Sulfolobus sp. A20: one gene and its partners. The protein of the gene in region 2 binds, or shares a complex with, the protein of the main gene of each other region. Links are inferred from orthologs where the notes say so. Each region holds a gene or a part of one and is shown on either strand. Other genes may lie near its edges. The genes, in order: BFU36_RS01250, BFU36_RS03750 and BFU36_RS10595.

Region 1 (7,362 bases), 430 kb from region 2 along the record:
TTCAGAAGGATGAGTCATTAATTGTTTCATCAACTGAGTCAAAGTTACTGTTATCTCTAGAAGGAGATTTTAAAAGGGTTTTCGAATTGCCTCTAATAAAAGTTGAGACATCTCAACCTCCATCAGTTAACTTGGAGTTTCCCTTTAAGGCAAAGTTACTCACTATAACCTTTGCTGATATTATTGAGGAGCTCAGTGACTTAGGAGAAACAATTACGATTAGTTCTAAAGATAATAAATTATATTTTGAAGTCACTGGAGATATAGCAACATCTAAAGTTGAGTTATCAACAGAAGGTGGCACACTACTAGAAGCTTCTGGAGCTGATTCCTCTAGTGTATATGGAATGGAATATGTGAGCAATACCACTAAGATGAGAAGAGCATCAGATACCATGGAATTGGCCTTTGGTTCACAAATACCATTGAAGTTACACTTTGAATTACCTCAAGGCGGTCATGGGGATTTCTATATTGCACCAAGGGCAGAGTAATTTAGTCAAGTCACTTTTTAGGCAATACTATTTAAACGCTAAGCTTGAATTGCCTAATGATATAGAATTGAGGGAATTCGCTTTACAGCCCTTCGGAATTGACACTTATATTAGGCATTTATCTTTTAACAACGTTGAAGAATTAAGGGAATATATTACAAACGTTAATGTTCCTCTTCACTTATTTTATTCCTCAGCTAGATATCAATTGCCCAGTGCGAAAAACATGGATGAAAAAGGTTGGATGGGATCAGATTTGCTATTCGATATAGATGCAGATCATCTATGTAATTTAAGAAGAGTTAAGTTCTGTCCAGTTTGTGGTAACCTTGTTGAAGGAGATAGGTGCGAGAGGGATAACGTTGAGGCTTTAGAGTATGTTGAAATGACTAATGAATGTATTAGCAGGGGTCTGGAGGAAGCTAGAAGGTTAGTCAATGTTCTAGAGAACGATTTCAGCTTTAAACCTAAAGTTTATTTTTCTGGTAATAGGGGTTTTCACGTTCATGTTGAATGTTATGATGATTGTGCTTTACTAGACTCTGAAGATAGAAGACAAATAGCTGAATACGTGATGGGAGTAGATTTGCCTGAATATGATGAGGGTCCGGGATGGGCTGGCAGGGAAAAGAAGGTAATCTCAATAGATGAGCAAGTGACGATAGATACTAAGAGGTTAGTAAGAATTCCAAATTCCATTCATGGTAAATCTGGACTTATTGTGAAAGAGTTGAAATCGCTGGATAGATTCAGTTTAGATGAAAGCTTATCTCCTTTCAGCGGGTTTGTTGTTTTTTTGCCTTATATTAATATTGAGACAGAAGCATTGGGTAGGGTTATTAAGTTACAAAGAGGTATTCCTATAAAGCTCGAGGCAGGTGTAGGAGTTTATTTACATTTGAAAAGTTTAGGTGAGGTGAAGGGATATGTTAGATGAAATCTTGAGAAGAGAATTATCTCAAGAGGACATTACAGAAATTAGCGAAGAAGAGTTCAAAAAATATATTCTACTAATAAAGAAATCTAGTATATTAGTTGACAGAGATATAAGAGAAGAGGAATTAAAATTATTGTCAGAATTAGCAGAGTCGTTGTTTGAAGTTAGATTATCTAAGGTCCTTGAAGGTAAGGTAGCTAAGGGCTTTGATGCAGATATAATTAGTGTAGTTAATTTAATTAAACAATTCTACATTTTTTTATTTACGGGTCAGTATATAGTTTATAATGATAAAATATATTGTAAGGTTGTAAAGAACGTTATGATAGATGATTATAAGCTAGAAGAGGGTGATATAGTTTTCTTAAGCATAAAGGAAGCCTTACCATTGATTATAGCAAGTTATTTAACTCCATTTAAAATAGATAATGGTGGGTAATAATGAAAGTCCCTAAGGTCATCAACACGTATTGCCCCAAATGTAAGACTCAGACTCAGCATTCAGTATCTCTTTATAAGAGCGGTAAGAGAAGAAGTTTAGCTGAGGGGCAGAGGAGATATGAGAGGAAAAATGTAGGTTATGGAAGTAAGAGGAAGCCAGAGCAAAAGAGGTTCGCTAAGACTACTAAAAAGCAAACGTTATTGTTGAAGTGTAGTAAATGTGGTTACACGATTGTAAAAGAGGGAATAAGAGTTAAGAAGCTTGAATTAGTAGAGGTGGCTAAGTGATGAAAAAATTTAAGATTCTAATTCCAGAACCTAAGAGTAAGTTCGTAAGAGTGAAATGTCCAAATTGTGAAAATGAGCAAACTATATTTTCTAATGCCACTTTTCCCGTTAGATGTTTGAGTTGTGGAACTCAACTAGTTTATCCACAAGGTGGTAAAGCAAAAATAGCCGGAGAAGTAGTTAGAATAATGGGTTAAAGGAAATGATTTATAACAGGAATAAACTCCCATCGGAAGGAGAAATTGTAATAGGTACAGTTAAGCAGGTTTTTGATTACGGTAGTTATTTGTCTTTGGACGAATATGGAAATATGCAAGCCTATTTGCCTTGGAGTGAAGTTAGTAGTAAGTGGGTAAAGAACATAAATGATGTACTCAAGGAGAATATGAAAGTAGTAGTAAAGGTAATAAGAGTTGATAGAAGGAAAAACACTGTAGACGTGTCATTGAAAAAAGTTAATGATGACGAAAGAAAGAAGAAAATGATACAGTGGAAAAGAATTCAGAGGCTAGATAAAATATTAGAAATAGTATCACAAAAACTAAAAGTTAATGAAAAGGAGGCATGGGAACAAGTTGCTTGGAAGTTAGCTTCCAAATACGGAGATCCCATGTTAGCTATAGATAAGGCTGTAAAAGAGGGAGAAAAAGTTCTCATTGAAGCTGGAGTTCAAGAGATGTGGATTAAGCCATTATTAGAAGAGGCGTCAAAGCATGTTGAAGAAAAGAGAGTAAAAGTTTCCGAAGTTATAACGGTTAGAACACTTGATTCGTTAGGAGTTAACAGAATTAAAGAGGTGATAACAAAAGCTCTAGAAACAATTAAGGGGGATAGTAATTATAATAATATATTAAGTATAAAAATCTATACTATAGGAGCTCCTAGGTATAGAGTGGATGTGATAGGTACTGATCCTAAAGAGTCAAGTCAAGCTCTAAATGAGCTTATATCTAACTTGATTAAAATAGGCAAAGAGGAAAAAGTTGAGATAAGCGTGATTAAGAAATGAAGTGGAAAATGAGAAAATGTGAGAAAGATAACATATATACTTTAAAAGAGAATTGCCCGATTTGTGGTTCTAAAACAATTTTTCCTCACCCTCCAAGATTTTCTCCCCAAGATAAATATGTAAAATATAGGATAGAACTAAAAAAAGGAATTAAACTTAACTGTTAATAACTACTGTAGGCTTTAATATTACTCCAGGTTGTACGAATTGATATACTACTACCATTATGTAAACTGTGTAAAATACACTTCCTGAACCACCATTAGTCACCGGGAATAATGCAATATAAGCAGGTTGGAAATAAAGTAATTGTACATGAGGTAATGGTTCCCCAGTTATAGCATAGCCGCTGCTTGAAGTCGGAACTATTTGGGTTGTAAATGGTGCTATGGGTATTCCATAGCCAGTTTGATATAACGCTTCAGTGAACATTTGTACTATTAATGAGTTATAAGCCTTAGGTGTCCAAGCAAATGGTTCAGCTTGAGATATTTGATTTGCTAACTCTTGAGCAAATGTTGGATCTGTTGAGGCATATGTGTTTATTATTTGGGTTATACTGTCATTTATTTCGGTTAGGTTCACGTATTCATTTAGCGGGTAACCAGCTATAGTGGTCATAGCTCCCATAGCCTTACCTATATCTCCGAGACTAGTCGTATATCCTAAGAATGGTCCTGGAAGATCTGGTGGATAGCCTATATACCACTGTAATTGACCTCCCGATATTACAGATGTTACTGCGTCGTAAGCTACTATATAAGTTGGGATTGTATAATTTGGACTGCCATATGGGTAGATGTGAAAGTCCTTTTCTAAAACAGTCGCTGCAAACGTTTCGTTGTTTAAGAACATCTCAGCCATTAACCTGATTTGAGTGCCATTTAGCGTATTATTTTCATCTATTACACTCTTATTAGTTAGTACTTCTAGCCAATAACCGTAATCCCACCAGCTTAAAATATAAGCGTTTTGTGGAGAATGTGTTCTTATCCAATTTACCGCGCTAACCCAAGAGTAGTTGGTCGTCAAAAAGCTTGTGGCTGCGTTTGTAATTGCAGGGGGCTCATTACTAGCTAGGGTTGCAAATCCTGCATCAGCAACTAATGAGATACCTACTATTGCTAAAATAGTTATTGCTAATATTTTTCCACCATTTCCGTTTTTGATCCCCTTTAGCAAGCCATCAACTACATAATATATTCCTAGTCCACCTAATGCAGCTACTACATATGCAGTATAGTTAAATAAGTATGGCTGTTCAGAAGTTCCAAATATACTTGCGACACCTAAAATTAGTAGCCATAGTCCCATTAAGTTACTTTTTCTAATCAAATAATACATTCCTATAATTGACATAAATAGAGCTATGCCAAAATCTTCTATCATAGCCGTTATTGGTTGTGGTATATATTCTGCTACCGTTTTATCTATAGGCACAGTGACTTGGTAAAATGGATTTATAATAGCGTAATATCTAGGCGGTATCGGCAGAGCTGAAGGTCTGACTAATACTAAGCCGGCTATTCCTAATACAAAGATTAAGGCTAAAACGGCTATTACGATTATGTTTCTTGACTCCACTATATCTTTTGGCAATACCTTACTTAGATAGAGGTCTAAGTAAAGCATTACTGATATTAAGAGCATTGATAAACCATGAGCTAACCCTGACATGAACCCTATATTGTTGGGGGCTAATGATGTTAAAAACGCTGTAACCGCTACTGTTACTGTATATAGGTTTGCGGTAATATCGTCATTTCTATTTAACAAAATTAAGAGAAATGCGGCTACCAATAAACTAAGGTCAATATAAGTATATCCTCCCCAAGATATCTCGGCCAAGAATAGTAATACACCTGCTGGAATTCCGTACCAAATATTCTTCTTCTTTAGACCCTGGTTAAACAGAAATATTGTAAATAGTATAAATACAGCTCCCCACGATGTCTTTGGTAGACCCCCTAACAAATTCTTATAGGTTAATGCAGGAGACACTGCTATTATAGCCCCTGCCATATATCCCGCTAATCTGCTATTAGTAAGGGATTCTACGGCCAAGAAAGACGCTACAACTCCCAATCCAGCTAACAAAACATCAGAAAATATTGCAACAGTATAGACGGCATTAACACCATAAGCTGGATAAAATGGTAAGGAAGCTAAGGCTACAAGGAAAGGTAACCCAATAGTATTCCCTAATTCAATAAAATATCCCCAAGGCCACCATCCTAACACGTCTGGAGGTACTGCATACCAGTTGCCATGTGCTTGTGCTATTAGTAAAGCATTATAAAATAGATACCATGGGTCAAATTCATTAACCGCTAATGGCCAGTTAGCACTTAGTACTCTAATTAAGATTGATATTAATGATAGTCCTAGAATTAGAGGTAAATCGATAATCGTAGTTTTAGGTAGGTATCTTCTCACTTGTTTAGCTGATTGCATAACTGAGAAGAGTAATACACTTATAATATTATTAAGCTTATTCCAAATCACTATCATGTTAATAGCAAAGATTATTAGTTAAAGCATTCATAAAATAAAGTATTTGGATATATCTACATTGTTTTTATTAAACCTTTAGTTTTTAAATTCTACCTAAATTGCCTTTTTCAGACTATCTATGTGTTGCAAAGTGATGATAGCCTCGCCATTTATGGCGAGAGGAAGTCAGAAAGTGAAGTATAGTTTTATATCGACGTTTTTTATGTATAAAGCTTAGAGTCTGTTACTGATACCTAATTTCTCAACGTCCTAGACAAGCATGACTTAATTTATGCCTTATGTGATTATAAATACTTTTGTTGAAGAGAGAACTATTTTTAATGATAGTTATAAGTTGGGGACGATGATCAGAAACGGCGTTCTATTCGGCATTACAATAATTCTTATTGACATTCTCATGATATATTTCCTTATTTATTCACCTTTTACTGACTTTCCTCTTCCAGTTTATATTTCTCTCTCGTCAGGTCCTATTTACAAATTTGATCCTTTAGTTTATGCTAAAGATTTTCCAGTTTCGATTAATGAAAGTTCCTTAACATCTAGTAACCCTTATTACATCTTTATTTATAACTCTTCAGGTAAGCCTATTGAGGATGAGATCTTACACTTACTTTCCTTGAATGCCAGTTTAATATCGCCGTCTGCTTACTGGACTATAGCAAATCTTGCCGGCTTCTTTTCTAATTATACTATTGGAAAGAATTTTTCAGTGTATTATCTTACACCGTATTATTATGATAACTACAGTGGACAGCCTAACGTTAGTGAGATATACTTGAACATATCTGATGTTTATGCAAGTCCGTTTATAGTTACCTACCCTCCTAATGATCAATTAAACTATTCGTTTGAGTATAACGTTTCTAACCTAACCTATGTTCAGAGCTTCGCCATAGCTTGGCTTTCATCTGTTGAGTGGTTCTTTACTCAACCACCAAGAGCTATAGAATGGTGTTATTCTGCAATATTTAATGTATTAGCTTTCGTTGAAGTTAATGGACAATTCTATTATCAAGGATATACAGCTTATATCATTTGTGTGACAGTGAATGGTGTATCACCTAGTAGTATAACAGTCAACATTAAATATCCATTTCATGGAAGGGTATTGTATCTCCCCATAATAATTAATTTGAGTGCTGGTGAAAATATAGCACATCGTGGAAATACTACTATCTTTTCCCCTACCTTTCCACCAAATGTGCAGATTACATATTATAAATATACTTTTTACGACTATGATATTTCCCTCCCTATCAATATTTCTGTATTCAATGGCACTTCGCCTACAACCTTTATCATTTCGAATAATTCAATAATTTACTCTACGAATGCCAGAAATTTTTCAAGGGATGTACAGTTCTCCATGTGGAGTTATTCTCCTTACGATATAAACGTCAGTGTTGCTACTAAGGATATTATAAATATTGGAGAAAATAAATTGGTTAGGCAGTGGGATCCAGGTTATATAATGATAGTTCCATCGTCTTATTATATTATGAGAACCGAGGGCAATGTAATAGATATAGAGTGTTTACTAAATTTCACGATACAAGATCACATTTTAAAATCTCCACCTAATTGGGTTTTTAATCATGTACCATCTAATTATATTTATAAAAATAATTATGCTAACAAATATTTACAGTGTATAGGATATTATTATGGATTAAATA
Region 2 (7,470 bases):
ATTAGAGATTATAAAAATATATACTAAAAACCTACCCTTAGATGAAGACGTAAATCTTGAAGAGTTAGCTAAAAAGACAGAAGGTTATACTGGAGCAGACATTGAAGCACTGGTAAGAGAGACTACTATGAGGGTATTAAGACAGAACTATTACCAATGTATAGATCAAGCTAAAAGGGAATGTAAGGACTCACAAGAATGCGTAGATAAGACAGTTAAAAGTTGTATGGATAGATCTATAATAAAGATTAAGCTACAAGATTTTCTGGAGACTATGAAATTTGTAGGGGCTAGTTTAACTAAGGCCGATATAATGAGATATGAAAATATGGCTAAAGATTTGAAGAGGGTAGTTTTAGGATGAAAAAAGAGTATAAACTAGTTCTAGTAATTGCTGATGGCTTAGGTGATAGACCAGTTAATAAATTAAATGGATTAACCCCATTGGAAGCTGCTAATAAACCTAACATCAAAGAGCTATTAAAGAATTCCATAGTAGGTTTAATGGATCCAATTTCACCCGGTGTTATAGCTGGTAGTGATACTTCACATCTCTCGATTTTCGGACTAGATCCTCACAAGTATTATAGAGGAAGAGGAGCATTTGAGGCATTAGGAGCAGGAGCAGAACTTAATGATGGAGATGTAGCTTTCAGGGGAAATTTCGCTACAGTAAACAATGATCTAATAGTGACCGATAGAAGAGCTGGTAGAAAAATAGAAGAAGGAGAGGAATTAGTTAAAGAACTTAATGAAAAAATAAAAGAAATAGACGGAATTAGAATTAAATTTTACAAAGGAACTGAACACAGAGTTGCAGTAGTTTTATCTGGAAAGGAGTTAAGTGATAAAATTTCTGACACTGACCCTCATCAAGAAGGGCTAAAATTATTTCAAAGTAGGCCATTGGATAACGATTTCAAATCTCTTAGAACAGCAGAGATAGTAAATAAGTTAACTAGAAAAATTTACGAAGTACTTAATGACTCTGAAATAAACAAGAAGAGAATAGACAGAGGAGAAAAACCAGCTAATATCATCTTATTAAGAGGACCATCTTACTACATTAAGCTACCTAAGTTGGAAAGTTACACTGGCTTAAAAGCTGCAGCGGTTTCAGCTACGGCATTAATTAAGGGAATCTGCAAAGAATTAGGCATGAATGTAGTTACGCCCCCTGGTGCAACTGGTGGGATAGATACTGATTATAATGCTAAGGCTAATGCTACAATTGACTTGCTCAAGGATTATGATTTCGTTTTCTTACACATAAAAGCTACTGACGCTGCATCTCATGATGGATTAATAGAAGAGAAAGTAAAGGCAATAGAAAGAATTGATAGTGTAATAGGTAAAATAGTGGACAAAGTGGGAAGAGATAGCTTGGTGTTAGCCTTTACTGGAGATCACACTACTCCAGTCGAGTTCAAAGAACATACTGGTGATCCCGTACCCATAATGATATATGTTCCTTATCCTATAGTTTATGATAGTGTAAATGATTTCAATGAGAAAGAGGTTAGAAAAGGTAGTTTAAGAATAAGGGGACTAGATGTTTTAAATATTTTGCTTAACTACTCTAATAGAGCAGAAAAGTATGGAGCATAGATGATGAGGCTCGAAAGGGCAGATAGATGAAGAGCCTGCGCAGGTCTGACAAATCTAACATTTTTTCACGTAAGCTTTATTCAATAGATCTAAAGTTCTCCATCTAATCACTTCATTGTTTATGATAACCACTGCACCTACACCAGGCTGTCCATATATTATAAAACTTCCTAATTCAGAGTACATGATAACTGGCATTACGAGTAAGTCCTCTTCTCCTTCTACTAAAATAATTCCACCATTTGACAAAGCTTCTCGAATAGTATCAAATGTAGATAGTCTTATGACACCAGCTTCATTCTTTATCTTGTATTTTATCTTCCATTTACTTTCTACTCCAATCTTTCTCCTAGTCTTTCCATCAACAATTTCTAGGTAGGGGAGAATACTATTAGTTTCTAAAAAAGCACTTACATAATCACCTACAGTTATTATCTTTCTATTGCGGAATTCTTTCAAAAAATTTAGAAATAAATTATTATTTACAAATAAAATACCATATGGTCTAGAAAGTTCTCTCCTTAGATTCACATCATCAAATGTAAAGCATAATTCTATTTCACTATTATCGCGTATCTCCAAGGTTTCTTTACCTCTGCTATATTAGAGATTTCCGAATTTTCGTCAATAACTATTATAATACCATCCCAATCATCACTAAAGTTAGTAGATCCACAAATTGGACATACAGAATCATCTGGATTAACCAAAGCCTTACAATTTTTACAAGCCTTGAATAAAGATTTCCTGGCCATTTAAACATCACTGCTTTTTAATCCACTCTAATTTTCCTAAGTAAGGTTGTCTCATCGTTAAAGCTATTCTAGGTAATCTTGAAGAAGTAGCTGAGGCAATGCTAATTACTCTTGCCCTTACTTTATCTCCCTTCTGTATGACCTTTTTGGATTTTTCTGCAAAAATGACCCCCCTTGTATTATCAAATTTAAGATTATCGTCAGTTATCTGAGATATGTGCACTAATCCGTCAACTGGACCTAAATTAACGAAAACACCATAGTTGTCAACTTGAACAACTTCTCCTTCCACTACTTCTTGAGGAACTGGAACATATGTGAGCATATTAAATTCAACTTCATGATATGTAGCCCCATCTCCAAATACTAAAACTCCTTCCTCATTTACCTTAATGTCCAAAATAGCTAGTACTAATCCTAAATCTTTAATTAATTTCTCTTGGTATTGTTGTCTTAGCTCATTTATCGAGACCTCTTCCAAAGGCTTACCGAATTCACTTGGCGGAATCCTAACCACACTACGTGCTTTAATAAGTTTATACATACGTTAGATAAAATATAAGGATTTTATAATTTTACTCCTACCTTGTAGATATAATACTCCTACACCTTTTTTAATAGAAATGTTTTTTAATTTTTTGTCATTAGTAAAAATAAACATATCATGTTTAAGGGCAGTCCTAATAAGAGCGTCATCTGTAGGCAATTCTTCATAATCCCTAATTAAATTCCACATGTTTTTATATGTATCCAAATATTTTCTGGCTATTCTAACTCTTGTTGGAATAATAAATCCTTTTTTATTTCTTTCTTCCAATATATCCAATTCTTTTAAGACATTTGAATGAATATAAAAAGTAGGTTTATATTCTAACAATTCTATAATTTTAGTAAAAGGATCCAAACCATCGTATATATATAACAAAATATTTGTATCTATCAAAACCTTAATTATATAATTCCCCATCCTATCATTCTCCACCTTCCACCAATCTGTCTACTAATTACAACTCTAACTCCTTTAGACCAAACGGCAACAGGTCTCCTTAAGCTAACTTCAATCTCATCAGATTTTACATGTGTAACCACTCCGAGAGTAGTGGAAGATCCAACAGATAACATTAGAGTCTCCTTAGGTCTTATAGGATCAACCTTTAACAATTCCTTTACACCAACAACTCTCTCCAATAGATTATATTTCATTCTGAAATCCCAAAGAACATCTATCTTAGAATTAGCTGAGGTTACAACGTTTCCAAGCAAACTATCCGCCTTAGTTAATGAAGGATCTAAGTAAGTTCCTATAGCCACTAGTCCACCGGGCTTAGCCTCATTGAACTCCTCATCCCCAAATCTTATCGACGAAACCTTAGTGTAAATAGGCTCATAACTTACCTTCCCTTGACTTTCTACCCTCAAACCTGGAACAATCTTTATTTCTTGATCTATTTTAAACATACCTTGAATTATACTTCCTCCTATCACACCACCTTTCAAGTCTTCAAACGAGGTACCAGGCTTATTAATGTCAAAACTCCTTATAACTAACATTACGGGTTGTTGGGATAAATCTCTATAAGGAGTCTTTATTCTCTCCTCTATAGTTTGCAATAAGTAGTCAACATTTAATTTATGCAGAGCACTGACAGGTATTATGGGAGAGCCCTCTGCCCAGGTACCTTTTATAAAATTCTGTATGTCCTTGTATTGTTTTAATGCTTCCTCTCTTGATACTACATCCACTTTATTTTGAACTATAATTAGGTTCTTAGTACCAATTATTCCTAACGCAACGAAATGCTCTCTAGTCTGTGGCTGAGGAAAAGGTTCATTAGCTGCTACTACTAAAATAGCCCCATCCATTAAAGCAGCTCCGGAAAGCATAGTTGCCATTAGAACTTCATGACCTGGAGCATCAATAAACGACACCCTCCTTAAAAACTCCGGTTCTTCATCAGATCCACAAGATTTACAAGATGGTTCAGTTACATAAGCCTCAGGTTTCCTACAACTTTTGCATAAACCTATACTAGTCTCGGCATAGCCTAACTTTATTGTCATTCCCCTCTTAAGTTCTTCAGAATGTTTAGAGGTCCATACTCCGGTTATAGCTTGGACTAACGTAGTTTTACCATGATCTACATGACCAACAACTCCTATATTCACTTCAGGTTGAACTTTAGGCCAAACCAAAAACCATTTCACCTTATAATAATCGTATTAACTTGTACCACATCTTGACTAATCATATTACCCCTAACCGTTCTTCTCCTACGCTGACCATCTTCCTCTGGGTAAAATCCTGGTGGACCACTTAATAATATCTTCCTTTTAGCACTACCCGTTACGTCAAACCTCATAGCGAAACCAGAATTATCAGATCCACCAGTTATCTTCAACTTAGCTGGAATGCCTACTAATGAACCATCTATAACATCACCAATTTTAGAACCTATTAGTGAGGAAGCCTTGTTTTGATCAATACTTATTTGAACTGATTTAGTCCTATACGCTAATGCTTCAAATTCATCCAAACCAAACTTTTCAGACATGGTTTTACTTATCCAAACTTCGTTTTCTGGAACACTATTATCTAACTCTATCTTAAAATGACCCTTTACCTTAACCTTCTTATCTCCCTCTTGTTTTTCTATTTCCAAGGTTACTAGCATATCAGCATTTAAGGCTTGTTTCGTCTTCTCACTCATTTTAGCAAGAGGCAGAGCTTTTCCCTCTTTCTCTCCAGCTATAGACTTAACTTGATCTGAAGCCTTAACCTTAATCTTAGCCCTTTTGGGCTCCTTAGTTTGAGGGTCTGAAATTACTATCTTGAAGTCTGGCATAAGTTAGTGTCACCTTTTTAGTGGTATAACTGAAAACAAATATATAAAATCGCGTTACCATTAATCATCGTGGAATAATGTTAGGAGTTTTATTAGTCTTGCACGGGAGTAAATTACCGGATTGGAAGGAAGTTGGTATTAAATATGCTGAATATCTGTCTAAGTATTTCAATCTAGTAGAATATGGCTTCATTGAATTTAATACTCCAACACTAAAGGAAGCATTAGATAGTCTACTAAATAAAGGAGCTGATCAAATAATTGTCGTTCCTTTACTTTTTGCTACTGGAATGCACTTTAAGCGAGATATACCGAAGCTTCTAGGTTTAGATAATGAGAAGGACATTGAGTATATGGGAAAGAAGATAAAAGTTACAATAGCTGACCCATTAGGCTTTGACGAGAAAATAGGAGAAGTTTTAGTAAGAAGAATAAAAGAATCTTTATTAAAAACTGACTAAGATGCTCCTGCTACAAGTAGTTCAGCTTTAGTTGGATCGTATGCCCAGTCGATTGGTAATTTTTTAATACTTTTATAATACCTTACTAGCCTTCTGATTTTAGATTCAACTTCTTCTAAGCCCTTCTTAGCGGTTTTATCTCTTGGGAACTCATTTAAATGCCTTCTAATATTTACAGCTTTTCTTATTAAGTTAAATAGATCTTCTGGTATTGTAGACTTAAGATTCCTCTCTTCAAGAATTTTAGTTAGTTTTTTACCGGTGACTTGCTTAACTAATGGAATACCATACTGATCCCTAAGTATAACACCTATCATTGAAGGAGAATATCCCTTCTTGGCTAATTCCTCTACTAGCATCTCAACTTCCTCTCTAGTGAACCTTATCCATTTTGGCGATCCAGCCCTTGCTGGTCTAATTGAATGCGATCTCCCTCTTGCTCTTCTTTTATTCATTCACTAGCACCTTGACTAATATATTAAATTATACCTTTCTTTTTAAGTTCTTCTCTTGCGATTTTAGTTCCTTCAACCATAGATACCAACTTCTGATATGCTACTTTTCTGGAAAGAAGCTTTAGCCCGCAGTCTGGATTTATCCAAACCTTATCTGGTGGGAAGTAGTTTAATACGTTTAATATATCCTTAGCGACTTCCTCAGGGGTTTCTACTCTTCTATTATGAACGTCTATCACTCCAACACCTATCTCTTTATTATACTCATATTTCTTAAATAATTTCAAAGGTTTGTAATCATATATTTTTAATGCAAAATTTATTTGATCAACCTTTATTTCATTCAAATATGGTGCAACCAACTTATAATCACCATAACATATGTGCATCACTAGTTTAGCATTAATCCCTTTTACTGCCTCATTAACAGCTTCAATACCCCATTCCACATCCTCCTTTCTAGTATGTAAAGCTGGCTCATCTATTTGGACTATTTTTAATCCCGCGTCCACCAAATTTCTTATTTCTTGATTTATTATTTTAGCCAAATCGAAAGCCAGATCCCTTTTGTTCTTATAATACTCATTATATGACCACTCAGCAATAGTATATGGACCAGTGATCGTTACCTTTATGTTTTCAGTATAGGACACAGATTTTGCAAAGTTAAACTCATCAACTAGCATCGGCATGTTATATTCTAGCTTACCCACTACGGATGGTTTCCTATAATACGCAGTCCCCCATACTCTTACTGGTCCATAAAATCTAAATCCCTTTATCCTTTCGGCAAAAAACTCAACCATCTCGTCTCTTCTAACCTCACCGTCAGTTGGCACATCAATGCCAGCCTTTTTATGATCATTTAAGACAGTTATCACAGCATCATTAAACGCTTCATTAAGATCCTCAGTGCTTATTTTACCAGCCTTATTCAGCCTTATCGCTTCTTTTAACCATTTAGGTCTCGGATAACTGCCTATCACGGTTGTAGGCAATATGGGTAGTTCACTCATTTAGCTCTCACCATCTTTGTCAAAACCTTATCTAGATTCTTTAAAAGTTTTAGTTTTCTTATCGCAACTACTTCTGGAATAAAATCTAGTAACGAAGTGTTTCCAATTATCACATCTGACGCTTTATTTTCCTCAGCCGAATGTAAAAATCTTCTTATCGTAATTAGTCTCTCCATCTTAGTATTTCTGGAATCTAACACTCCTAAATACACTTTCTTGCCTGAGAAGTACGGATAAACTTTGCCTAACTTCTTCAAATTATCAACTACATCTATGCCGTAATAGTCTACCGGTAGAGAAAAGATAGTATCTAATCTCTTAGGATTCTCTAT
Region 3 (7,588 bases), 1.4 Mb from region 2 along the record:
ACTGAAAAGATGACAAAAATCAACGATATCATTATTGAAAATATTAAAATGAAGAAAAGACGAGAAGCAAATAATTTTGGATCTTGTGTTGAACCTGCCTTAATTAGCTTAGGCTCTATGTTTTTGGCAAGCCTTTTAATAATACCGCTATTATAAAATAATAAATCAATTCTAGATAATTGTGTAGCACCAACTCTTTTATTATTGTTATTCTTCTTACTAAATACACTCATCTTAATACTATATATTTAAAACATATACTTAAATTTATATAGAACAAATTATCTTGTGTGAATCTCTACTACGTCTTTATCTTCTAGAACATGAGTAGGACCAACTTTTTGCCCTTGGAATTTAACCGATCTACCCCAGACTCTAGCATATTTAAAATTATCTGCTAAGGAGGAGTGCAATTTTTTTGCAACATCCAATACAGTAGACCCTCTTTTCATGATTAACGGATCATCAGTGGGATCTTCACCAGGTTCTTTAGTGTATACCCTAATAATTTCAAGCATTTCAAACATAATTTTAGGTAATACTTCGATTTGACTTAGAGTTATACAAGGGAGATCAATAATGTTTAGTTTTGACGGAGATATTATGACAGCTGGTTTATAACTCACAGCTTCAAATATTGACTTCTCTATATCATCCATACTAACTTCTCCTATTATCTTAACTATAGCCGATTTTATCCCGAAGCTCTCAATATACTCTCTAACTGCCTTTTCGTCAGCATCTATTATTTTTCCTAAATTAACTACCCTTATACCAGATAGCCCGTATCTAGTCCTTTCAATTACTACTTTACCTCTAGGCTTCTTTAGTAAGATATAATTATCTTCTAAAAATCTTCTTATGGTTAACAACTCCTCTTCATTATTAACTCCAATGATTACCTCATCAGCATTCCTTATTAGCCCAACTATTTTGGGCAGAGGTAAGCTTTTAGGAGGATTAATCAACTGAATTTGGACGTCTTCATACTTAACCATACCGGGTATAGGTAATTCTCCAAATTCTTGTTTAACATTGGTTAATTTTCTCATAACCTGCGATCTGAGAGAAATGTCACCAATAATTATAGCCTGTCCAGCACCTTCCTTTTCTACGAATAACGAGAATCCACTACTCTTTTTACTCTTTTTTACTTCTATTTCTTCCCTTAACTCAGCCATTCGCCTTTTTGCCCAATATACTAGATTTTCAGTTCCCTTATGCTTAGGGACCTCCTTTAGGAATTCTTGCAGAGCTTGTAATTTTTCCTCTGGGGTCTTAGCGTCCATTACCTTTAACCATTTTGCCTTAGCTTCAGCAGGCAGATTGGTTACCATAACCTTTCACTCTCCTTTTCTATATAATATAATGGAGCAATAGAACGTAAAATTTTCCATGTCCTTCTTATGATCGGAGGAGGGAAAGTAGTTTTTTTATAAACATTTTTTAGCCAATTTATAGTCTTTTGATCGCTTGGATAACCACTACCGAAATCACCATACTCTTCTTTGAGCTTTTCAATATACCTATCTCTTATTACTTTAGCTATTATACTGGCTGTACTACTCTCGATGAAGTTCTCATCGGCCTTATGAACTACGTTAGGCTTATATCCTAACCTTAAAATCAAATCAATTACTGGTTTCTCGCTTCCAACCTTATCCACTGTAACAATATATGGAGAGAAACTTGATAAGGAGTATATTATCTTAATTACTGCACTATAAGTCAAATCATTTAGGTTAAATCTATCTATCTCTTCTGGAAACACCTTAACCACTGAAAATGCCTCGACTAAGCTAACTATAATACTAAATAACTTCTCCCTTTTCTGCCTAGACAGTTGCTTACTATCTCTAACACCTATGCTTTTTAAAACATTTACTTTACTATCATCAATCACAACCCCAGCAACTACCATTGGCCCTATTAAAGATCCTCTACCAGCCTCGTCTATTCCTATTCTCATATCCTCAATGAAATAACTAACTTTGCCTCCTTTTTACCATTTTTTACCCTTTCATTCTGATAACTCTCATTAATCTCTACATCAACAATACTTGAGATGTTGGAGACTAGTTTTTTAGCTACACTCTTACTAATGAAATAGTAATCAACGCCTTCTCTCCCTTCAATCACATCAGATATGCTATCTATTACTTCTTTAGAAAAGAACGACTCAAAGAAAGCTCTCTTCTTATCATCTACTCCGATTGAGTTTCTACCCCTCAACTGAACTATTGCCTCGAAATACTTCGTTTTCTTTCTAAAACAATATATGCACAATGACCTTTCAATTTCTAAATTCACTATAGCCTCACGTGAGAAAGGAATTCCCTTTAATTTACCTTTGAATTCTACGGTAGTAAAAGTATGACCTCCTTGATCATTCCAGATACTCTTTATACTAAAGCTAAACTCTTCTACGTTTCTATCTATAGTAATTTTGTTTGACAATTCCTTGTAAACTATTTCCTCTACGGCATTAGTGGGATGAGAGTTAGAGTCCCTTATCCATTTACCATTAATCCAAAGAGCTCCGCAAATCTTACAGTATTTTCCACTTATTCTCTTTGGCAATATTATTAATTCGTTCTTTTTCAAATAACAATCTGGACATAATGAGCCTATTAATTCTACGTCCTCTTTTCCGCACATTACACAGAATTTCTTTCCCATGCGTATCACATATTATATACTTGAGCTATCTTTACTCCGGCTATGTTTAGCACAGAATCTTTATGAACTATTCCCCTCTTTATAGCCTCTTCAACCGCATCGTTTCCTACAATACTCATAACAGTAGCCTCATCTATCAATGAAAATGCATAATCTATCTCCACTAGTTCCCCGCCATAAAACTTCTCACTAACGTCTAGCACCAGATCTCCTTCTCTGAATATCTTACCTAGTAATTCCTTTTGGCAAACGTTTATTAGAGTCATATCTTGGGTCTTAATTATGTTCAATAATACCTTCATATAGGCTTCACTGGCGTTTGCGCTCCACAAGCTAGGCAACTTATATACCATCCTTTCTTTTCTTTCTTTAAAATGGTATCTAAGCTCTTACATGTACTGCATTGTACATAACTCTTCAAGAATCTCTCCATCAAAGTATTGATTACTTGGGATGAGAACTTACCTTGGATAACTAATTCTCCCCTTTCACTTACACTTCCAGCTGCAGCTAGCTCTTTTAGCAAGTATTTCATGCATATCTTGTCTTCCCTTCTAATCCTATCACAATATTCTGAGAAATTCCTTATTATTGTATTATTTCCTATATTTAATATTATTAAATTTGGTAGGGCTTGAGTACCTACCTTATGAGCCTTGTCTGGTAGCTTTGTATAAAGTCTATCTAACATTTCAAGATATTCCTTTTCTGAGCTCACAATAAATCTATAAGCGTCTGGGGTTTAAAATACTATTGAAGAATTATGAAAAAGGTATACATTGAGACTTACGGCTGCACATTAAACAAGGCTGATTCGTATATAATGATGACCTTATTAGAGAAGGAAGGTTATGAATTCGCAAATAGTCCGGAGGAGGCTGAGATTACAATACTAAATACATGCGCTGTTAGGCTAGAAACTGAAGAAAGAATGAAACAAAGAATAAAGGAGCTAAACAAAGTTTCAAAAAAGCTCATAGTAGCTGGATGCATGAGCAGTTCTGAGCCTGGGGCTATTATATCTATTGCCCCCAATGCTTCATTGATTGGACCTCAAAGTATCGATAGAATACTAGAGGTCGTAGGATCTGAGGAAAGAAAAATAATCTTAGAAGGAGATAAGGCGATAACAACTCCAAGAATATTTGATGGAAAAATTGCTATTATTCCAGTAGCGGACGGATGTGCTGGGAACTGTAATTTTTGTATAACTAAAATAGCTAGGAGTAAGCTAAGGAGTTATCCACTGAGAGAAATAGTAGACACTGCAAGATACTCCATACAAAAAGGTGCAAAAGAGATTGAGCTAACTGGCCAAGATACTGCTGCATATGGTTTGGATCTTGGTGGTAAAGTAAAGTTAACAGACGTTGTAAGAGAGGTAAGTCAACTAGAAGGGGAATTCATGATAAGAATAGGTATGATGACTCCTGAACAAGCAATGAGAATTTTGGATGACCTTATAGAGGTATTAAAAGAACCTAAAGTTTACAAATTTGTCCATTTGCCCGTTCAAAGTGGAGATGATAATGTATTAAAGCTAATGAACAGAAAATATACTGTTGAAGAGTATAGAGAGCTCGTAAGAGAAATAAGGAAGAAGATTCCTATCGTTAATATAACTACTGATATAATCGTAGGTCACCCTGGAGAAGACGAAGAGGCGTTTAATAACACATTAGAGCTCATAAAAGACTTACGTTTTGAGAGGATTCATATAGCAATGTACTCTATGAGACCAAATACCAGAAGTGCTTCTATGCCTCAAGTTCCAGATGCAATAAAAAAGGAAAGAGTAAAAATAGCTAATAAGTTATATGAGGATATAGCGCTTTCCATTCACTCTGATTACATAAATAAGGTGAGCAAAGTAGTAACTACTGAACTAGGTCGTAAAGGTTCAGTTATAGGAAGGACAATTAATTACATCCCGGTAGTCATAAAGGATACCATGGTCGAATTGGGAATGTGGTATAATGTTAAAATAACAGAGGCTTCATTTTATGATCTCCGTGGCCAAATACTGGAACCCATTTTATAACTTCTTTCTCGTTAAACTAGAGACCTTTGATGATATTAATTCTCTCTCTGCCTTTTCTAAAAACTTATATATAGTACTGTGTTCTTTACCGTATATTAGTAGCTCTATAGCACTTCTTGCTATTTTCACTTGATCATATACTCCAAGGATTCCAATGTAATGTTCATATATGGATATGTAGACTCCAGTGTACTCTTGTATTATCTTCTTGGATTTTCCTTTTTCTCCAATAACCCTTCCCTTAACTCTTCTAAGCGTATTTGGATCGCTACCCACGTAATTTTTAAGATCAATCACCTCAATTGTATACTCGTCACTTAATAGTTTAAAGGCGATATCCTCAGAGAAACCTAAACCTATAGCTCTTATTACAGATATAGCCTTAAAGGCGTCATAAGAATTCTGCCCCTTTGGTATAATATTAAAGGCCTTAGTGACCTCGTTATACTCTATCTTAGTATCCGTAAGTTCTTCCAATTTGTTTATAATTTTTTTAACATTTTCTAATTTCTCATCCTCTACAGTCACGAACAAGATTATCATTCCCCAGAAATTAGGCTTAATATTATCTCTTCTTTAGGCTTTATATTTATTCCCTTGCTTTCAAAAAAGTTATTTATGTTCTCAATGTCTCTCTCTAGCAATTTCAATGCCTCATCATGGTCAATCGATATTGCTTGACTTACGTCAATAATATAACATTTCTCATTAAATACCATCACATTATACTCGCTTAAATCCCCATGTACTAATAACGCTCTTTTAACCATGATATGTATTTGGGATATCAAATCTTCATATAGACCCTCAGTTATTTCTTCGTCACCTAGCTCCTTAAGAAGAGGTGCTCTCAATCCGTTCTCGCCAATAAACTCCATTACTAATATATTCTCATATACCATGATTGGTCTTGGAACCCTTACTCCAGCTTGATACATCTTACTAAGATTCTTGTACTCCTTGCGAGCCCAGGTATTTATTAATTGCTTAGTATTACTAATTTTGACATCCTTGAACCTTATATCCCCCTCAGTGTATTTCTTTATTGCTCTTTTGCTTTGGGCAGTCGATGTGTAGTATATTTTTATAGCATAATATTTACCTTCAATCGTCTTGGCAGGATAAATTCTAGCCTCTTTGCCGGATGAAATAGCTCCAAAATATGCTTCTATATTTAAACGACGGGCAATTTGGATTAAATTGAAATAAGTTCTAGAATCAATCGTGGAATCTACTACTTTAAATAGATCCTCGTCTTTAAGTTTCTTCTCCTCCTTAGTCTTTTTATCGATTCCGACCAATTTTATCCTCTTAGTTGATCTATAACTTCTCTTGATATTACTCCTTCATTTATTAGCCTCTTTATTTCATCATTCTCATATCTATGCACTATGTCACAACGGTTTGGTTGAAAATCCCAAATTCCTACTAAAACCACATCACCTTCTTTCATCCAAACTTTTTTCCTTATTTTACCTGGTATTCTAGCTAGTCTTTCTTTTCCATCCATACATAATACTATGAGATGATCCCCGCCTAGCATCTTTTTAACGACACATATAGTTTCTCCCTCTGTTGGCATAGGAACGTCTCTATTTGAAGGCTGTTGCGCTCTATCCTTTTTAGGCAATTACATAACCACCTACATTAGTAGATAGTATATTACGCATAAAAAATTACTTGATTTAAATCATAAGCTCTATCGCCATTGCCGTAGCTCCTCCAATTCCATGACATATGCTTGCAATTCCCCTTTTTCCATTCATCTTAGATAATACATTAATTAAAGTTGTAATAATTCTAGCCCCACTAGCACCTATTGGATGACCTATTGCAATTGCCCCACCAAACACGTTTAGTCTATCATAAGGTATTCCTAAGTATCTATTAACAAGCACATTATTTATGGCAAATGCCTCGTTATTTTCAAAATAATCAAAATCATTTACCTCCATTTTCAGTTTATTTAATAATTTCTTAATTGCATAAATAGGAGCCTCAGTAAATCTCCAACTTTCTATCCCAGTCCAACTATAACCCAATATTTTAGCAATAGGCTCAACTTTCAATTCCTTTACAGCTTTTTCGCTCATAATCACTAATGCCGAAGCACCGTCAGAAATTTGAGAAGAATTTCCTGCAGTATGTACACCATCTGGATTGAAAGCTGGAGATAATTTTGAAAGTTTTTCTAACGAGGTATCTGGTCTAATACCCTCATCTCTATCTATAATTTTTCCATTCACATTTACTTCAACTATTTCAGATTTGAAATAACCCTTAAGTGTAGCCTCATACGCTCTTAAATGACTTTGATAAGCTACCTCATCTAATTCTTTTCTGGAAACGTTTCGTGACTTAGCTACCATGTCAGCCTCTTGTCCCATTAGCTTCATATTAAATGGATCAGTTAATCCATCAACTAGCATAGTATCAATTAAATCTAGCTTTTTTTCCATTAACATCTTAACCCCCCATCTTACATCTGCTCTAACAGCAAACATAGCTTGACTCATACTTTCAGTTCCTCCAGCTACTACGATATCAGCATCACCACTCCTTATCATTTGGGATGCAATTATTACACTCATCATGCCCGAAGAGCACACCATATCTGTTGAAAACCCGTCTATCTCATATGGTATTCCAGCCCTTATCGCACACTGTCTAGCTATATCTTGTCCGTGTCCGGCTCTTAGCACATTTCCCATGATGGCTATGTTGACCATTTCTGGAGAGACGTTGGCTCTCTTTAAAGCTTCCTTTATAGCTATCGTCCCTAAATCGACTGGCGATAAATCTTTTAATGACCCAGCAAATTTTCCTATCGGCGTTCTAACAGCTGAAACAATATAAACGTTCTCATTC

What was found.
Region 1: the proteins of BFU36_RS03750 (region 2) and BFU36_RS01250 are in contact, whole or in part, in a crystal structure (PDB 3CW2), measured with the Saccharolobus solfataricus proteins. The link is inferred for Sulfolobus sp. A20 from one-to-one orthologs. Residues at the interface, in WP_009988771.1 of Saccharolobus solfataricus: Asp222, Lys225, Pro226, Gly227, Thr228, Gln229, Phe230, Asn231, Leu233, Lys234, Gly235, Leu259, Phe273, Thr274, Lys275, Tyr300, Leu301, Asp302, Pro303, Ser304, Leu305, Lys307; in WP_009989173.1 of Saccharolobus solfataricus: Val185, Arg186, Thr187, Asn188, Glu189, Pro190, Leu191, Gly192, Val193, Glu194, Ile196, Lys197, Ile200, Ser201, Leu204, Ile217, Lys218, Ile219, Tyr220, Thr221, Ile222, Gly223, Ala224, Pro225, Tyr227.
Region 3: the proteins of BFU36_RS03750 (region 2) and BFU36_RS10595 are in contact, whole or in part, in a crystal structure (PDB 2QMU), measured with the Saccharolobus solfataricus proteins. The link is inferred for Sulfolobus sp. A20 from one-to-one orthologs. Residues at the interface, in WP_009988771.1 of Saccharolobus solfataricus: Trp33, Pro65, Glu66, Gln148, Val151, Asp152, Val154, Ser155, Lys156, Ala159, Leu160, Tyr163, Arg164, Lys167, Ile180, Ile181, Pro182, Val183, Ser184, Leu186, His187, Ile189, Asn190, Asp192, Ser193; in WP_231918336.1 of Saccharolobus solfataricus: Met1, Leu2, Arg4, Leu5, Tyr6, Lys8, Leu9, Pro10, Ile106, Lys108, Lys109, Glu110, Lys111.

The regions. Positions count from the first base shown.
Region 1 is NZ_CP017006.1:251,824-259,185, reverse strand. The notes cover bases 1,536-4,265. They hold BFU36_RS01250 (translation initiation factor IF-2 subunit alpha), read left to right. Parts: upstream 1,536-2,362; coding sequence 2,363-3,169; downstream 3,170-4,265. Other genes in these bases: BFU36_RS01240 (STT3 domain-containing protein), read right to left, coding at 3,326-4,265; BFU36_RS01245 (RNA-protein complex protein Nop10), read left to right, coding at 3,166-3,336; BFU36_RS01255 (30S ribosomal protein S27e), read left to right, coding at 2,157-2,357; BFU36_RS01260 (50S ribosomal protein L44e), read left to right, coding at 1,873-2,160; BFU36_RS01265 (hypothetical protein), read left to right, coding at 1,536-1,870. Outside these bases: BFU36_RS01275 (DNA polymerase sliding clamp), read left to right, coding at 1-494; DNA primase small subunit PriS, read left to right, coding at 460-1,431; more of BFU36_RS01265, read left to right, coding at 1,421-1,535; more of BFU36_RS01240, read right to left, coding at 4,266-5,623; BFU36_RS01235 (hypothetical protein), read left to right, coding at 6,027-7,362. UniProt on the Methanocaldococcus jannaschii protein: eIF-2 functions in the early steps of protein synthesis by forming a ternary complex with GTP and initiator tRNA.
Region 2 is NZ_CP017006.1:680,559-688,028, forward strand. Bases 2,436-5,273 are described here. They hold BFU36_RS03750 (translation initiation factor IF-2 subunit gamma), read right to left. Parts: upstream 4,557-5,273; coding sequence 3,315-4,556; downstream 2,436-3,314. Other genes in these bases: BFU36_RS03740 (DNA-directed RNA polymerase), read right to left, coding at 2,436-2,907; BFU36_RS03745 (PIN domain-containing protein), read right to left, coding at 2,911-3,330; BFU36_RS03755 (30S ribosomal protein S6e), read right to left, coding at 4,565-5,206. Outside these bases: BFU36_RS03720 (CDC48 family AAA ATPase), read left to right, coding at 1-364; BFU36_RS03725 (2,3-bisphosphoglycerate-independent phosphoglycerate mutase), read left to right, coding at 361-1,608; BFU36_RS03730 (GTP-dependent dephospho-CoA kinase family protein), read right to left, coding at 1,663-2,190; transcription elongation factor subunit Spt4, read right to left, coding at 2,163-2,363; more of BFU36_RS03740, read right to left, coding at 2,371-2,435; BFU36_RS03760 (CbiX/SirB N-terminal domain-containing protein), read left to right, coding at 5,284-5,667; BFU36_RS03765 (30S ribosomal protein S15), read right to left, coding at 5,664-6,122; BFU36_RS03770 (methionine synthase), read right to left, coding at 6,146-7,138; BFU36_RS03775 (5-methyltetrahydropteroyltriglutamate--homocysteine methyltransferase), read right to left, coding at 7,135-7,470. UniProt on the Methanocaldococcus jannaschii protein: eIF-2 functions in the early steps of protein synthesis by forming a ternary complex with GTP and initiator tRNA.
Region 3 is NZ_CP017006.1:2,033,617-2,041,204, reverse strand. What follows is about bases 1,675-4,630. They hold BFU36_RS10595 (translation initiation factor IF-2 subunit beta), read right to left. Parts: upstream 3,371-4,630; coding sequence 2,978-3,370; downstream 1,675-2,977. Other genes in these bases: BFU36_RS10590 (tRNA (N(6)-L-threonylcarbamoyladenosine(37)-C(2))-methylthiotransferase), read left to right, coding at 3,443-4,630; BFU36_RS10600 (DUF424 domain-containing protein), read right to left, coding at 2,685-2,981; BFU36_RS10605 (60S ribosomal export protein NMD3), read right to left, coding at 1,966-2,679; rnhB (ribonuclease HII), read right to left, coding at 1,675-1,969. Outside these bases: BFU36_RS10620 (type II secretion system F family protein), read right to left, coding at 1-233; BFU36_RS10615 (TGS domain-containing protein), read right to left, coding at 282-1,337; more of rnhB, read right to left, coding at 1,331-1,674; more of BFU36_RS10590, read left to right, coding at 4,631-4,720; BFU36_RS10585 (RNA-processing protein), read right to left, coding at 4,715-5,263; BFU36_RS10580 (serine protein kinase RIO), read right to left, coding at 5,260-6,012; BFU36_RS10575 (translation initiation factor aIF-1A), read right to left, coding at 6,024-6,350; BFU36_RS10570 (thiolase family protein), read right to left, coding at 6,406-7,588. UniProt on the Methanocaldococcus jannaschii protein: eIF-2 functions in the early steps of protein synthesis by forming a ternary complex with GTP and initiator tRNA.